DNA from 2 places in the uncultured Novosphingobium sp. genome. Region 1 is predicted to be linked to the other one. Evidence: riboswitches for the same ligand, from Rfam matches in the RefSeq annotation. Region 1 holds a riboswitch; the other holds the start of a gene.

Region 1 (7,989 bases):
GAAACTGCCGACCGCGTCCCCTTGCCAGAGCCTTTGCGATGGTGAAGAGCGCGCTTGGCCTATCGTCGATGGCTGGAGGACTTTGCGACATGATCAACCGCATCCGTGACATCCGCGCGCAAAAAGGTTGGACCCTCGCGCAAGTAGCGGCGGCCTGTGATCCTCCCACGACCGCGCAGACGATCGGCCGGCTTGAAACCGGCATGCGCAATCTGTCATTGATCTGGATGAACCGGATAGCCGCCGCACTTCAGGTTGAACCTGAGGTTCTGCTGCGGAGCGAGAGCGCCGAAGAGCCGACGATCACGGCAGTCCTCACCGCCAAGGGCGTCGACGCCCCGCACCGGCAAACCGACGCCGTACTGCCCACTGCGATCGCTGGGGATGGCGCGCTACGGGTCTTGGCGATCGAGGATGCGGCGGGTGATTATCGGAGCGGCGATCAAGTGTGGCTGCGGGAATGGCCGCTGGACAACGCCGCCGCGATCCTCAACCGGGATGTCCTGGCACCCCTGCCTGGCGGGCGTTTCGCGTTCGGTCGGCTGATCGGCCACGCCGATAATCGCGTCTCCCTGCTTCCGCCCGGCGGTGGGCAAAAGCAGGTCGATGTGTCTGAGCCCATCTGGATCGCGGTCGCCGAGATGCTGGTGCGCAAGCTTTAGGCGATGCGCGTCCTCTCCATCGCGACGCTGTTTCCCAATCCGGTGCGGCCGGGCTTCGGGATTTTCGTGGGCAACCAGATGCGCGCGATCGTCGCCCGGGGCGACGTTGACCTCACCATGGTCAGCCCGATCGGAATGCCGCCCTGGCCGCTTTCGCTGAAGCAACCCTACGCCCGCTGGCGATCGATTCCACGGCGCAGCGATGTGGTGGGCCTCAACGTTCATTACCCACGCTTCACTCTGTTTCCCAAGATCGGCGGCGACAGCAATCCCGCTCGCATCGCCGAGGCCGTCCTGCCCCTCGCGCGACAACTTCATGCCGAGCAGCCGTTCGATCTGATGGATGCGCAGTTCTTTGTCCCGGATGGACCGGCCGCGGCGATCGTCGCGCGCGCTCTCGGCTTGCCTTTGACGATCAAGGCGCGTGGCGCCGACATTCACTATTGGGGCAGCAGGCCCAAAGCCGTCTCACAAATGCTGTCCGCGGCGCACCAGTCCGCCGGGATGCTGGCCGTCAGCCGCGCCTTGCGTGACGATATGGTGGCGCTTGGCATGCCGCAGGATCGGATCGCGGTGCATTACACCGGCCTCGATCGCGAGCGGTTCCATCCCGTTGAACGCAAGGCGGCAAGAGCCTTGGTGTCAGCGCTCCCCGGCGTGAATGTACCTGAGGATGGCCCTCTGCTGGTGACGCCCGGGGCCCTGATCCCCCGCAAGGGGCAGCGCCTGGCGATGGAAGCGCTACGTTCGCTACCGGGCGTTCGACTTGCGCTGGCCGGTGCGGGGGAGGATGAGGCAGCCTTGCGGGCGCTTGCGCGAACGCTGGGCCTGGAAGATCGGGTGCATTTCCTGGGCCAGGTCGGCCACGATACCTTGCCCTCGCTGCTTTGCGCCGCCGATGCGCTGGTACTGCCTTCCGCCAGCGAAGGCTTGGCCAATGTCTGGGTAGAGGCCCTGGCCTGCGGCACGCCGATCGTCGTGCCGGATATCGGCGGCGCGCGGGAGATCGTGCCGGATCGTTCCGCCGGCCGGATCGTCGCGCGAGAGCCTGCGGCCATCGCCGCGGCAGTGACGGATATCCTCAACGATCCGCCGAGCCAATCAGAGGTGGCCGCGAACGTCGCCAAGTTCAGCTGGGGTGAGAATGCGCAGAACCTTGTGGCGTTCTGGAACGACATTCTCGAGAAGGAAGCACGCTAGATTCCGCTTCAGTCCCGCTCGTCGTTCCCACCGAAGCGGCAACGACGGAGGGTTCTGAATGTCAGGCCCCCCGCTCTCGAGCAAGGCGCTCCTGCCGGTCAAGGGAGGTCTCGGTCGAGACGAAGCTATCGGAATTGACCCGCAGCCAGATCAGGAACGGCGCAGACATGAAGATCGAGCTGTAGGTACCGATGAAGATACCCAGCGCGATTGCGGCGGTGAAGCCGAAGATAACCTCCGGACCCAGCAGCAGCAACGCGAACAGCGTGATCAGCACCGAGGTAGAGGTGACGATCGTGCGTGACAGCGTCTCGTTCACTGACAAATCGAGCAGCTCTGGCAACGGCATCTTGCGGAACTTCTTCAAATTCTCGCGAATGCGGTCATAGACGACGATCTTGTCGTTCAGCGAGTAGCCCAGCAGCGTCAGCAGCGCGGCGACGATGTTCAGGTCGAACTCCATCTGGGTCAGGGCGAACATGCCAATGGTCAGCAGGATGTCCTGCACCAGGGCGAACAAGGCGCCGACGGCGAATTGCCATTCGAACCGTACCCAGATGTAGATCGTGATGCCCAGCATCGCGAGGCCGAGCGCCAGCATGCCGGTGCGGAACAACTCGCCGGAAACCTTGCCGGAGACCGAGTCCACGCCGTCGATCCGGGCGTCCGCGTGGTTCTGGCGGATCGTGCCGATGATCTTCTGCGCCATCGCCTCGGCTAGCTCCGGATGGCCCTCGGAGCCATCGGGCAGGCGCATGCGAACGGTCACTTCGTTGGGCTTGCCGAAGGTCTGAATCGTCGGTTCACCGAAGCCGAGCGCGCCGACGCTTTCGCGAAGCTCCGATACCGGAGCGGCGGCGCTGCGTTCGAAGGTGACGCGGATCATCTGGCCGCCGATGAAGTCCACGCCCAGGTTAAGGCCGTGGGTAAACAACAGCACGATCGACGCCGCCATCGCCAGCAGGTTGGTGATGAAGAACGGCCACGTCCACTTCAGGAAGTGGATGTTGGTGTTGTCAGGGATGAGCTTGAGCAGTTTCACGAGGTCATTCCCTCAAAGCACGAGGTCGTTGGGGCGAGCGCGATGCAGCCATCCGGCCACCCACATCCGCGTTAACGTGACTGCGGTGAACACCGAAGTGACGATGCCGATCATCAGCACCACCGCGAAGCCGCGTACCGGCCCACTGCCGAAGGCGAACATCATGACGGCAGCGATCGAGTTGGTGATGTTGGCATCGAAGATGGCGCGGCTCGCCTCCTTGTAGCCATGCTCCACCGAGGCGACGACACGCCGCCCCCTCGCCCGTTCCTCGCGGATACGTTCGTTGATCAGCACGTTGGCATCCACCGCCGCACCGATCGTCAGCACGAAACCGGCGATGCCCGGCAGAGTCAGGGTCGTTCCGAAAACCGCCATGACGCCCAGGATCATCAGCACGTTAATGATCAGCGCAACGCAGGTGTAGACGCCGAAACGCCCATAGGTCAGCACCATGAAGATCATCAGCAGGCCTGTGCCGACCGCCATGGCGATCGCGCCCTTGTGGATCGAATCGGCGCCAAGGTCCGGCCCGACGGTCCGCTCCTCGACCACCTTGAGATCGACCGGCAAAGCGCCGGACCGCAAGGCGATGGCGAGCTGGGTGGCTTCCTGCACGCTGAAGCTACCGGAAATCTGGGCGCTACCGCCCAGGATCGGCTCGTTGATGTTGGGAGCGGACAGGATCTTGTCATCGAGGACGATGGCGAACGGCTTGTTGACGTTCTCAGTGGTCAGCTGCGCGAACTTCGCGCCGCCGGCCGTGTTGAACGTGATCGAGACGACGGGCGCATTGCTCTTGGGATCGAACGCCTGTCGCGCGTCGGTCAGCTGATCGCCCTTGATGCCGCCAAGACGACGCACGGCGAGCCCGGGCGAACCGCGGCCCTCCTTGGGGTCGGCATAAGGCAGAATCTCTGACCCGGCGGGCGCGATGCCCTTGGCGATATCGTCCGGCTGGGCGGTGACATCGACCAGCTTGAATTCCAACTTGGCGGTCTGGCCCAGCAGCTGCTTGAGCTGGTTGGGATCCTGCAACCCCGGAACCTGGACGACGATGCGCTGATCGCCCGAGCGCAGGATCGTCGGCTCGCGCGTGCCGAGCGCGTCGATGCGCTTGCGGACCACTTCGACCGCGGTATCCATGGCGTTGGTGACGGCCTGGTCGATCCCCTGCTGGGTCGGCGTCAGCACGAAGCGCGAGCCGTCCACCACCTGGATGTCCCAGTCACGCTGGCCGGTAAGACCCGCGCCGGTGGTGAGCGGCTGGATCGCTTCACGCGCGCTGTCCACCTGGCCGGGGTTCTTCACCATGAACGACAAGCGGCCGCCCTGGCTGGAAATATCGCCGACCTCGATCGCAGGCTCAGCCGCTTTCAGCTTGGTGCGGACCTGTTCTTCCATCGTCTCAAGCCGCTGCTGCGCCACCTGGCGCTTATCGGCTTCAAGCAGGATGTGGCTGCCACCGGCAAGGTCAAGACCCAGGTGAACACGCGGGCTGGGCAGCGAGGCGGGCCAGTTCAGCCCGGAAATCGCAAAGATCGACGGCAGCGAGGCCAGCATCGCGACACCCGCGATGAACCAGTACCAGGCCTTCTTCCATTTCGGGAAATCGAGCATCGGTGGCGCGCCTTCGCTCAGTCGTTCGCGGGCTTGGAGCCGGCGGGCGGGATGACGTCGGCGATGGTGGACTTGACCGCCTTCACCCGGACGCCCTGCGCGATTTCCACATTCACGTAATTCTCGTCCACGCTGATGACGCGGCCGATCAGGCCCCCGCCGGTCAGCACTTCATCGCCCTTCTTGATCGCCTCCAGCTTGGAGCGCTGCTCTTTCTGCTGCTTCATCTGCGGGCGCATGATCAGGAACCAGAAGATCAGGCCCATCGCCACGAACGGCAGATAGCTAAGCCAAGCCGGGGGAGTGGCGCCGGCTCCGGCGCCAGCGGCAAGGAGCGAGAGGATGGAAGTGTGCATGGGCTGCGAAACGCCTTCTTGTACTGTGGCCCGAACGCGTGACCGGCAAAGGATGCCGGGCCGCCGCATTACGGCAAGATCAGCGCGCGCGGTTAGCAGCATCCCAAGGCACTGGCAACGCGCGCCCGCTTTCGTTCCACCGCCAGTCGCGAGACGCTTGCACTCCTGCAAAGCCTTGCCTATAGGCGCGCCTCCGGTCGGGACGTAGCGCAGCCTGGTAGCGCATCACACTGGGGGTGTGGGGGTCGGAGGTTCGAATCCTCTCGTCCCGACCAAATTTTTCAACGAACAGATCACACCTTCCCCGCGCGATCGCCTTGGGCTAGAGCGCGCAGCCGAAGGGTGGGCTGTCGTCCATTCTTCGACATAGATCGCGCCGGTGCCCGGCAACGGGCTTAATCGGGAATGCGGTGCGGAGGATTTGCTCCTCCCATTCCGCGGCTGTCCCTGCAACTGTGAGCGGATAGCGCGATGCACTCGCCTCCTTTGACCGGAGGCAGCCACTGGACCGCGCGACCGCGCGATCTGGGAAGGCCGTGCATCAAGCTGTGACCCGCGAGCCAGGAGACCTGCCGGCGCTCCGGTCGCTCTTGCCTTGGTCCAGGGGATGGTCTCGGCACGGTTTATTCTTTCCGTCTGAGCGACGAAAGCGGTGCGGCTGGGGCTGCACGGGTGCTGCGCATCTGCGTGGGCGCAACGGCGCCTGCGTCTGGCGCGTGCTCGTCCAGAGCCCCTCCCCGTCACCTTTTGTTGGCTCGCCGCCCTGTGCGGCACGGAAGGGAAAAGCGCATGTCCGATCTGTCCAAGGTGCCTGTCACCATCGTCACCGGCTTTCTAGGGGCGGGCAAGACGACGCTGATCAGCCACCTGATCCGCAACGCCGGCGGGCGGCGGCTGGCAGTGGTGGTGAACGAATTCGGCACGCTGGGCGTCGATGGCGACATCCTGCAAAGCTGCGCGATCCCCGATTGCCCGGCGGAGAACATCGTGGAGCTGGCGAACGGCTGCATCTGCTGCACCGTCGCCGATGATTTCATCCCCACGGTAGAGCGGCTGCTGACGCTGGAGCCGCGCCCCGATCACATCCTGATCGAGACGAGCGGCCTGGCCTTGCCCAAGCCGCTGTTAAAAGCGTTCGAATGGCCTGCGATCCGCAGCCGCATCACGGTGGACGGCGTGCTCGCCCTTGCCGATGCCGAGGCCGTGGCGGCGGGCCGCTTCGCGCCCGATCTGGCGGCGGTGGACGCACAGCGCCAGGCCGATCCCAGCATCGATCATGAAACGCCGCTGTCCGAAGTGTTCGAGGACCAGCTGGCCTGCGCCGACATGGTGTTGCTGACCAAGGCGGACCTGGCAGGGCCGCAAGGCATAGCCGCCGCGCGCGCGATCATCGCCGCCGAATCGCCCCGCGTGGTGCCGGTGGTGGAACTGACCGACGGCGTGGTCGACCCTCGCGTCATCCTGGGGCTGGAAGCGGCGGCGGAGAACGATGTGGCCGCGCGGCCTTCTCACCATGATGGCGAGGACGATCATGAGCATGACGATTTCGACAGCACCGTGGTGACGCTTGGTGAGATCGCCGATCCCGACGATCTGGTCGTGCGCATCGAAGCCCTCGCGCGCGAACAGCATGTTCTGCGGGTGAAGGGCTATGTCGCGGTGACGGGCAAGCCGATGCGCCTGTTGATCCAGGCGGTGGGATCACGCGTGCGGCATCAATACGATCGCGCCTGGAAGCCGGGCGAGCGCCGCGAGACGACGCTGGTCGCCATCGCCGAGCGGGCGCATGTCGATCCCATCGCGATCCGAGAAGCTCTGGCGGGCTGAAGCCCCAGGCGATGCACGTCATCTTCCGCGAAGTGCACGGGATGGAGGAAACCGCCATCCCGCAGGATCTGGGGCAAGCGCCCGCGGACTTGGCGGTCCTGTCCTTCTCGGACAGCGACCTTGGCGCGTTCGCGCAAGGTTGGCATGAGGCGCGGCTGCTGGACCCCGCCTTCCCGACGCTGCGCCTCGCCAACCTGTCGGCGTTGGCGCATCCCTTGTCGGTCGATACGTATATAGAGCGTACCCTGGCCGGTGCCCGGGCGATCCTGATCCGGCTGATCGGCGGCGCGGCTTACTGGAGCTACGGCCTCGCCCAAGTCGAGGCGCTGGCGCGCGCCAAGGGGATCGCGCTGGCCGTGCTGACCGGCGACGGGCGGCCGGACGATCGCCTGGATTCGGCCTCCACCGTGCCGGTCTCAGTCGTTCGCGAATTGCAGGAGCATTGCCAGGCAGGAGGCGCAGAGGCGGCACGTAGCGCGCTGGGCCTGCTGGCGCAGCGGGCGGGAATCGCGGTGTCCATCGCCGGGAGCGCGCAAGCCTTGCCGCCAGCTGGGGGATGGCACCCGGCATCGAGCCTCTGCGATCCCAACCGCTTCGTGCGGCCGAGCGATCGCCCGCTAGTGCTGATCGTGTTCTACCGTTCGTACCTCACCGCAGACGACTTGGCTCCGTTCACCCAATTGCACGAGCAGTTGGAGCAAGCCGGCTTTTCCACTCTTTCGCTTTACGCCACCTCGTTGAAGGAACCACACGCACGCGCCGCGATCGGGCGATGGGTGGCGGCTCTGCAGCCGTCCGCGATCATCAACGCGACGGCCTTTTCCGCGCGGGACGAGGATGGCCATACCCCCCTCGACGCAGCGGACGTGCCCGTGTTCCAGGTCGCGCTGGCGACCGGATCGCAGGCTGCCTGGGCCGGTGCCCATCGCGGCCTTTCTCCGCCCGATCTGGCGATGCATGTCGTGCTGCCCGAGATCGACGGGCGAATATTTGCAGGCGTGGCCAGCTTCAAACAGAGCGGTGAGCGTGACCCGGACTTGGGCTTCGCGCAGGATCGCCACGGTGCCGACCCGGACCGTATCGCCGCGATCGTCGCCCGCATCTCCGGCTGGGTCTCGCTAGCGGCCAAGCCGGTGGCGGAGCGGCGGCTGGCGATGGTGCTATCCACGTATCCCGGCCGTGAGTGGCAGATGGCGCACGCCGTCGGTCTGGACGCCCTCGCCTCGACGGGAGCGATCCTCGCCGATCTGGCCCAGGCCGGATATCGCACGGCCCCCGCAGA
Region 2 (7,989 bases), on a different contig from region 1:
CGCCAATTGGTGTGAAAGGTGTAGTCGGCACCGCCTTCCCTAGTATCCGCCAATTCTCGACTGCGGGTGCGTAGAGCCCCCGAAGGGGAGCGCAGGTTATTCTGATAAGCGTCAGACCAAACGATCATTCGTTGAGTCAGTGCCGTGTGAATTGGGCAACAGGTGTCATAAAATCTATCGGGACTGCCACCAACTACACTTTCAATCCTATGTCTGATTGCTTTTGCAGACGGGCGAAATCCCATGCAGTCCGGCTGAACTTGCCGATATGAGCGCTGCGAAAGCGGGCTCTGGTAGTTGCCTGACTTGGGAGGAATTACATGAAAGTTTCATCGTGCCGCGTAATCGGCGCTTCTGTTTTCGCTACGGCCGTGGCCCTGATGGCGAGCCCGGTAATCGCGGCGGAGGATCAGCAGCCGGCCGATGGCACAGGTTTTGGCGACATCATCGTCACCGCCCGCAAGACAGGTGAAGCCGCGCAGTCGCTTCCGATCACCGTGGCTGCATTCGGCGGCAAGGAAATTCAAGACCGTGCGATCCTTACCGTTCAGGATCTTCAGACGATTACTCCCGGCCTGACGATTTCGAACAACGCGACCGGTGGCGTCCCGGTATTCGCCATCCGCGGCACGGCAACCGAGCTGGGCATTGATGGCGGCGTCGCTCTTTATCTGAATGACGTGCCGTTGATGTCAGCGGTCGGTATCACGACGCAGTTCTACGATATAAGCACCGTTGAAGTGCTCAAGGGGCCGCAGGGTACGCAGTTCGGCACCAATACGACGGGTGGTACGATCACGGTCCGTACCAATCTTCCAACCGACAAGGTCGAGGCCTTCGCGAAGGCGGGCTACGGTAACTACAATCGCCGTGATTTCGAGGGCATGATCAACTTGCCCGTCAACGACGTTTTAGCTTTTCGTTTTGCCGGAAACTACATCAAGCGTGATGGATACGTGAAGAACCGGATCGCGGCGGGTGGTGCCCCAAAGGATTTCTCGGACGAGAACCGTTACTCGCTGCGCGGAACGATGTCGCTCAACAGCGGACCGATCGAAACGGCGCTGATCCTGGACTATTTCCAGCGCGATGAATCCCCCACCGCGTTCATCCCCGTCGCATTCCGGCCGAATGCCGGCCAGGGTATCAATCTTGCCAACTTGGGTGCGCTAACGGGCTCGCGCAAATCCATCTTCGTTGGTGCCGATCCTTCAGGCGTGGCGAAGGACCTTTACGGCAAGGCGAAGCTGTTCGGGCTGGAGCATCGTGCTACGATCGAGCTTTCCGATGCCTTTTCCATCCGCAACGTTCTGGGCTATCGCCATGACAAAACGGAAACATCGGAAGAGAGCTCCGGCACGTCCTTCGCTCTGGTGAATGTCCTGAACGACGTGAAGACCTCGCAGTGGACCGACGACATCACGCTGCGGCACAAAGCCCTCGATGGGCGCCTGCGGACGAGCTTGGGTGGATATTTCCTCCTGAACGACAAAAGGCAGGGCCAAAATGCCACCGTGGCGCAGAGCATCTATCTGACGTTCTTCAACGCACCATTGGTGAGCAATGCGCTGAACTTTGAGAAGAAGCAGTTCACATCGAAGGCAGCTTATTTCAACTCTGAGTTCGACATTACCGATACCCTGAATATTTCGGGCGGTGTCCGTTACAACTGGGATCACGTGAAGTCAGAAGGTACGGTCGCTCAGGCGGACGGTGTGCTGCCGCGGTTCGGCAAATTTTTCCGACCCGATGCGCGGACGCCGTGCAACACCGCCGCGTTCCTGGCTTACACGGACCGGGATCTGAATGCTTGCGTCGGCCGACGTAGCAAGAGCTTCCGTGCTCCAAGCTGGACCGTCGCGCTTTCCAACAAGTTCAGCTCGCGCGTTCTGGGTTACGCCAAGATCAGCCATGGCTATCTTGCTGGGGGCGCCAACTTTACAATCCGCGAAGTTCCCTTCTACGAGCCTGAGAAGACCACGATGATCGAGGCCGGCGTAAAGGCGGACTGGTCGCTCGGTGGGCGTCCACTTCGTACCAACGTGGCGTTGTATCGTGGCAAAACCAGCAACAAGCAGATCTTCGTCAATGTTAATTATGACGATCAGTTCTCCGGCTTCGGCGTTATCAATGCCGCCAAGCAAGAGGTCTATGGCGCGGACTTTGAGATGCGGTACTCACCCGTTCAAGGTCTGACCTTCGACGGCAGCTACAATTACATCCATTCCGAGTTCAAGAGCTTCATCATTCCGGGTCTTGGCGGCAACGCGGATGGCCTGACTGGCGCAACACTCGTTCCCAGGAGCGACTTGAGCGGCGCGGTGCCGGCGCAGACGCCGAAGCATCAATTCAACGTGGCCGCCACGTACGAATTGCCGATTGATCCGAGCTCCGGTAAGATCACAACGACTATTTCTGGATATTACTCGAGCAAGATCAAGCAAAACAATCTGTTCGTGGGTTACAACGCCAGCTTTGGCCCTCAATACAATGAAATCAATAGTTACTTCACCGCCAGCGCCTCTTTGAATTGGGAGAACGTTGCAGGATCGCCGATCAGTGCTCAATTCTGGGTCCGGAACCTGTTTGACAAAAACTACATCACCGCGCGGCAGGCTCAGTTCCAGGCCTTCGGGTATGCGACTGCCGTTTATGGAGCGCCCCGCACCTTTGGTGGCAGTGCCTCGATCAAGTTCTGACATATAATTGATCTGATGAAGGTAGGTCTGAAACTCGGGAATGATCCTGAGTTTCGGACCTGCTTTTTTGTATAGAGTAGACCCAATCGTTCCATGAATATCCGCCGTGCCGGAGGCGGACGAGGATAAGCAGGCCGCGTTCTGCAAATGCTTCGCGCTGTATTATAATGTTGGACGCCTGGCCCTACTTCCGCAGGCGCCGGACCCCGATGACGATGCCGCTGATCGCGCCGATCGTGCCCATTGCCAGCCACAAGGCCATCCAGGCGTCCCACAAGGGGCGGCGGGTGATCAGGCCGTTAAAGTCCCACCGGTGAATGCCGTCGAACAGCCAGCGGTATAATCGGCGACGTGCGCTTTGCGTCTCCAGTATCTCGCCGGTTCGGGGACTGATCGTGATCCATGTTTGCGCCGGATCGTCGAAGCGGATGCGCAGGACCGGCAGTTCCACCGTGCCTTTGGCTTTGTACCAATAGGTGTCGGGCTGTGTCAGCCATTCCGTGCGGATGACGCCGGCGTGAGGCAATATTCGGCGCGCCGCCTGCACGAGATGGGCGGGATCGAGTGCTATCGTTTCCAGCGTTCGCGCGTTCAGGACCGACGCCGTCCCACTCGTCCGCGCCAGGACCAGCAGCGGCATGCCGTCCGTCCAGATCAAGCGCGCGCGTTTGACGGTGTCGGCCTCTGGACGCTGGCCGATCGCGCGCCAGTCGATCGGTGGGGCAGAACCTTGGGCGGTGTAGCGGGCGAGGGCGGCGTCGCCCGGACCTTTGTCGGCGAACCATCGGTTGGGATCGACCGAAAGCCACCCGCTGACGATCCATAGCGTCATGGCCGTACCACCGAGGAGCCCGAAGACGTGGTGCCACCACTGCCAGCCCCGATACGGTGAGACGCGGCCGCCCTTGTAGCGGCGGCGGCGCAGGCGGACGCGTAGCACGCCGATCCACATGCCGCTGACCACGCCGACGATACCCGCGCCCGAAGTCCACAGGATGACCTGCCGCCACAGGGGCTGGTCCTGTCGCAGCACCGTCAGGTAAATCCAGTGCGGGACCGCGCCCAGCCAGTTCCAGAAGCGCTCTGTCCTATGGGTGTCGAGCACCACGCTGCCGGTTTTGCCACTCACATAGAGGACGAGCCCGTCGGGCCGATCGAGTGTGACCTTCCACAAGGGGCGATAGCGATCGTAGCTGCCCGCGACGGTCCACTGATCCCGCTCTATCAGACTGGCCGACCGGACGTTTGCGTGCCCGAAAGCCGCCGCCTCGCGCCTGGCTGCGCCGGCATCGGTGGGGGGGAGGGGCAGCCCTTGCGTGGCCGATCGCGTTTGTTCGCCCAGCCACAGCGGCCCGTCGGGGCCCTGTTGCAGCCAAGTATCGGGCGAAGCAGGGCCATGGACATTGGCCCAGTCGACCGGCCGCAACCCTGCCAGCTGTTCCTCCTCGGTAAGTGAGGGGAACGGCACGTACATCATGACCGCGCCCGAAACGAACCACATCGCCAGCAGCAGGCATGTGGCAATGCCGATCCAGCGATGGACCAGATAGAGCCATCGCTTGCCTTTATGCAGCAGCCCGGGCGCCGTCTTCATCAGATCTGGGCTCTGAGCGCCACATCGACGGAGCGTGGGCGACCCAGCAGCCATTGCTGATCCGAATACGTGGTGGCCGCGTAGTCCTTGTCGAGGAGGTTGTAGACCCGCAAGTCGACCGCCAGATCGGGCGTGAAGGCATAGGACAGCCCGGCGTCGACCACGGCGTAACTGGGCACGCGGAACCGGTTGCCGTTATCCGAAAAGCGCCGGCCGACATAGCGAAGTCCGGCTTGTGCGCGCAGCCCGCCCAGGCCTTGCCAGGTTAGCCAGAGGTTTGCGGCCGTCTCCGGCACGTCGGACGGCGTATTGCCCGCAAAGTCCTTACCGCCCGTGATATAGTCGTCAAAGCGCGCCTTCAAGATCGTGCCGTTCGCATCCAGCGCAAAGCCGCCGGGAAGCGAGAAGGCGAGGGCGGCCTCTATGCCCTTGGAGGATTGCTGGCCGATCTGCTCGATCGGGCTGGTCGGCGTGCGCTGCGCCACGAGCCCTTTCTTGACGATGCGATAGGCTGCCAGCGTGGCAGAGCCTTTGCCGTCCAGGAAGCTGGCCTTGATGCCCGCTTCCACCTGATCGCCCTTGGCATTGGTGAAGCTGAACTGCGTGGCGTTGGTAGTGAAAGTGGTCAACGTCCCCAGCGGATCGACGCCGGTGGAGTATTGGCCGTAGAACGACAGGTTCGGTGTCGGCTGATAGACGGCGCCCACCCGCCAGGTGAAGTTTTCGAACTTGCGCTGCCGCGCGCCATTGGGGAAGGCGTTGACTTGCCCGGTGATGTTGCCGCCCGCGTCATAGATGAAGTTGCGCCGCTTCACCCGGTCTTCTTCATAGCGGAAGCCGCCGATGAGCGAGATTTGCTGGCCGATCTTCAACCGGTCTTCGGCAAAGACGCTCCATTCGCTGGTGCGTGTCAGATAGCGGGGGATGCGGTTGGCCTTGCCGTCGAACGTGCCGGGATCGAAGCGGAAGGGGTCGACTTCGTCCGACTGATCCGCAAACGCGAAGTTGTTCCAATAGGTCAGCTTGATCGCGTTGACATCGAAGCCCAGCACCAGATCGTTGGCCAGCCCGCTGCCCAGTTGCGAGCGGATGGTAAGGTTGGCCTGATCGCCCAACTGCTTGTTATCATGGACGATGCCCAGGTTGTCGAAGCGACGGATCTGGCCGGGGGTGCCGGAACCGTTGCCACTGGGGCATTCTCCCGTGGCGCCGATCCAGCAGTAGTTCTCAAGATTGTACCAGCGGCGTTTGCTGCTCAGCCGATACGCGGTGTTGGTGAAGGAAACCGCGTCGCTGATCGCCCATTGTGCCGTTAGCGTCAGGCGATCGTCGCGATAATGCATCTGCGCATCGCGGACGTTGTAGTTGCGGCGCTTGGTGCGCGGGTCCAGGCGGCCGTCGATCAGCGGCGTCCCGAAGTATTGCATCGGCTTGTTGTCACCATAATCGCCGCGCAGGGTCAGGCTGAAGCGATCCGAAGGCACAAAGCGCAGCGCGCCGCCAAGGGACAAGCTTTCACTCCGGCCACGATCGACCCAGCCATCCGAACGGCGGTAGCTGGCGTCCGCGCGGTAGCTCAGCACTTGCCCCAGCGGGCCGCCCGCTCCGGCCGCAAAGTGCATCGTGTTTTGAGAGCCGTAACTGGCTTCCAGGTCCAGTTCGCGCCGGTCGCTGGGCTTCTTGGTGACGACGTTGATCGCCCCGCCCAGCGCACCTTGGCCATAGAGCACCGAGGATGGTCCGCTCAGCACTTCGATCCGCTCCACGTTCCACGGATCGGTGGGAAAGGTGATGGTGCCGGCGGTGGGGAACAGGCGGACGCCATCCACCAACTGCAGGACAGAGCTCTGCCCGGTGAAGCCGCGCACCGACAAGGCGGTGTTGCCATTGCCGGGATTGCCGATCGTGGTGACGCCCGGCGCGCGTGACACGGCTTCGGCAACGGTCAGATCGCCCCGGGCGCGGATCGTGTCACCATCGACGGTGGCGATGCTGGCGGGCAGTTCCAGCGGGGTCAGGCCCAGGCGGCTGCCGGTTTCGGTTGCCACCTTCATGCCCAGGTCCGACCGGCCGATCACCAGGATGTCGGCTGTAACATCGGAGGACTCGTCAGCTTGCGCGGTACCGGCGAAGGCAGCGGACAGCAGGCAGACTCCGGAGGAGAGGAGGTACTTGTTCATCGTAACTGAGGCCCCGTTTCAAGTATGCTCGAGCCCTTCCAGGGCACGGCATTTGGCTGCAAGTTACGAACGGTTGTGCCTGGCGGCGGGCAACGCCCGCGAACCGTTACAGCAACGGGAGACGGACGTGCGAGACGACCGAGGGAAAACCCATCGCTGCGGCTTGGCCGTTCGTTCGCCGCTCAGACGGAGTTCACCGTGCCCGGACCATCCCCTGGGCCCAAGCAAGAGCGACCAAGCACCGGCAGGTCTCCTGGCTCACGGGTCATCGTTTGACGCACGGCCTTCCCAGGCCATGACAGACGCGAACGTCCGGCCCAGTGGCTGCTTCCCTCGATAGCCGAGGGAAGCGATGCGCATCGCACTCACCGCTTACAGTTGCAGGGACAGCCTCGGATTGGATGGGCACGCCATCGTCACCGCGTTCCCTTTTAAGCCTCTCTCAAGGCACCGGCGCGATCATATATGTTCGATCGGGCGGTCAGGCCGTCTCGAATCATTGGTTATCTGTAACAAGCCACAGGTGGTGGCTTGGGATCAGGCGGTTTCGTAAAGGCGTCGTTCCACCAGTCCGCTGCCCTTCAGGCCGCTAAGGGCCTTGGCGGTCGCCAAGACGGCAAGATCGATCACGGGCTCCACCACGATGACGAGCATGTAAGCGCCGCCGAATGTGGCCAGCGATGCCATGTTGGCTGAGGCGAAGCCCTGGCCCCAGCAGACCCAGAACGCGACCCAGCCGACGATGCCGGCCTGATACGTGGTGGAAAGCGCCAGCGCCTGGCCATAGCCGAGCGCCACGTAGGGTGTGCGCGGCGCTATGATCTTGCGGGCCAGCGCGGCCAGGCCGAACAGCGGCACCAGCAGCGTGGTCACGTTCATGCCGTATTGCGCCAGATCGATCGGAGAGAAGAACAGGCCCTGGATCAGCAGCCCCATGGCGAGGCCGACGGCGCTGGGCGCCAGGCCGAGCGTGAGGAACAGGGTCGAGCCCAGGATCAGGTGGACTTCGGATACGCCCACCGGATGGTGCGGCAGGACCTGGAAGAAGCAGAACACCAGCACGGTGGCGATCAGGCTGCGCAGCGCGACGGAGGCGGCTCCGCTCTGCCGCGCGGTGTCCGCCACCTGCTTCAGCGCGTAAGACCCGGCGGCTGCGGCCGTGATGTAGCCGAGCATCATTTTGCCCGGGGGCACAAGGCCCGGTTCGATATGCATAACACGTTTCTCCTGCCGTCCCACCGACGGCCTTGAGTGGCACCGATGCGCCGGAATGGCGCGAATGCAGGGCCGGTCTCCTGGCTTGCGGGTCATCGCTTGGGGCGCACCTTCCCGGAGCTTTGGGCTCCAGTGGCTGGCGAACCGGGGTTCACCATGCGCCTCTCGCTATCCGCTTACAGTCGCGGGGGCGGCTGAGGCTTCAGGCGCGAACGCCCACCTCATTCCCATGTCCCTCGGGCGGTGAAGCCTTTCGGGACGCCTTGCACGGCTGCTTAGAGGGCGACTGGCCGATAGCGTC

What was found. Region 1 has a riboswitch for cobalamin ahead of cobW (cobalamin biosynthesis protein CobW). Riboswitches for the same ligand answer to the same signal wherever they lie in the genome.
Region 2: it holds a riboswitch for cobalamin, as region 1 does, so the genes downstream of both, ACHWRX_RS15200 (TonB-dependent receptor) here and cobW (cobalamin biosynthesis protein CobW) in region 1, are expected to answer to the same signal.

What each region holds. Positions count from the first base shown of each region.
Region 1 is NZ_CAXYKL010000032.1:2,404-10,392, forward strand. Features, by position in the region: gene ACHWRX_RS02035 (helix-turn-helix domain-containing protein) at 90-662, shown strand; gene ACHWRX_RS02040 (glycosyltransferase) at 666-1,862, shown strand; gene secF (protein translocase subunit SecF) at 1,924-2,904, opposite strand; gene secD (protein translocase subunit SecD) at 2,917-4,524, opposite strand; gene yajC (preprotein translocase subunit YajC) at 4,542-4,880, opposite strand; tRNA gene ACHWRX_RS02060 (tRNA-Pro) at 5,079-5,155, shown strand; cobalamin riboswitch at 5,241-5,472, shown strand; gene cobW (cobalamin biosynthesis protein CobW) at 5,670-6,707, shown strand; gene cobN (cobaltochelatase subunit CobN) at 6,719-7,989, shown strand, end outside.
Region 2 is NZ_CAXYKL010000272.1:17,201-25,189, forward strand. Features, by position in the region: gene ACHWRX_RS15185 (alpha/beta hydrolase) at 1-15, shown strand, start outside; gene ACHWRX_RS15190 (TonB-dependent receptor) at 321-2,699, shown strand; gene ACHWRX_RS15195 (hypothetical protein) at 2,884-4,293, opposite strand; gene ACHWRX_RS15200 (TonB-dependent receptor) at 4,293-6,473, opposite strand; cobalamin riboswitch at 6,699-6,943, opposite strand; gene ACHWRX_RS15205 (energy-coupling factor ABC transporter permease) at 7,011-7,688, opposite strand; cobalamin riboswitch at 7,741-7,969, opposite strand.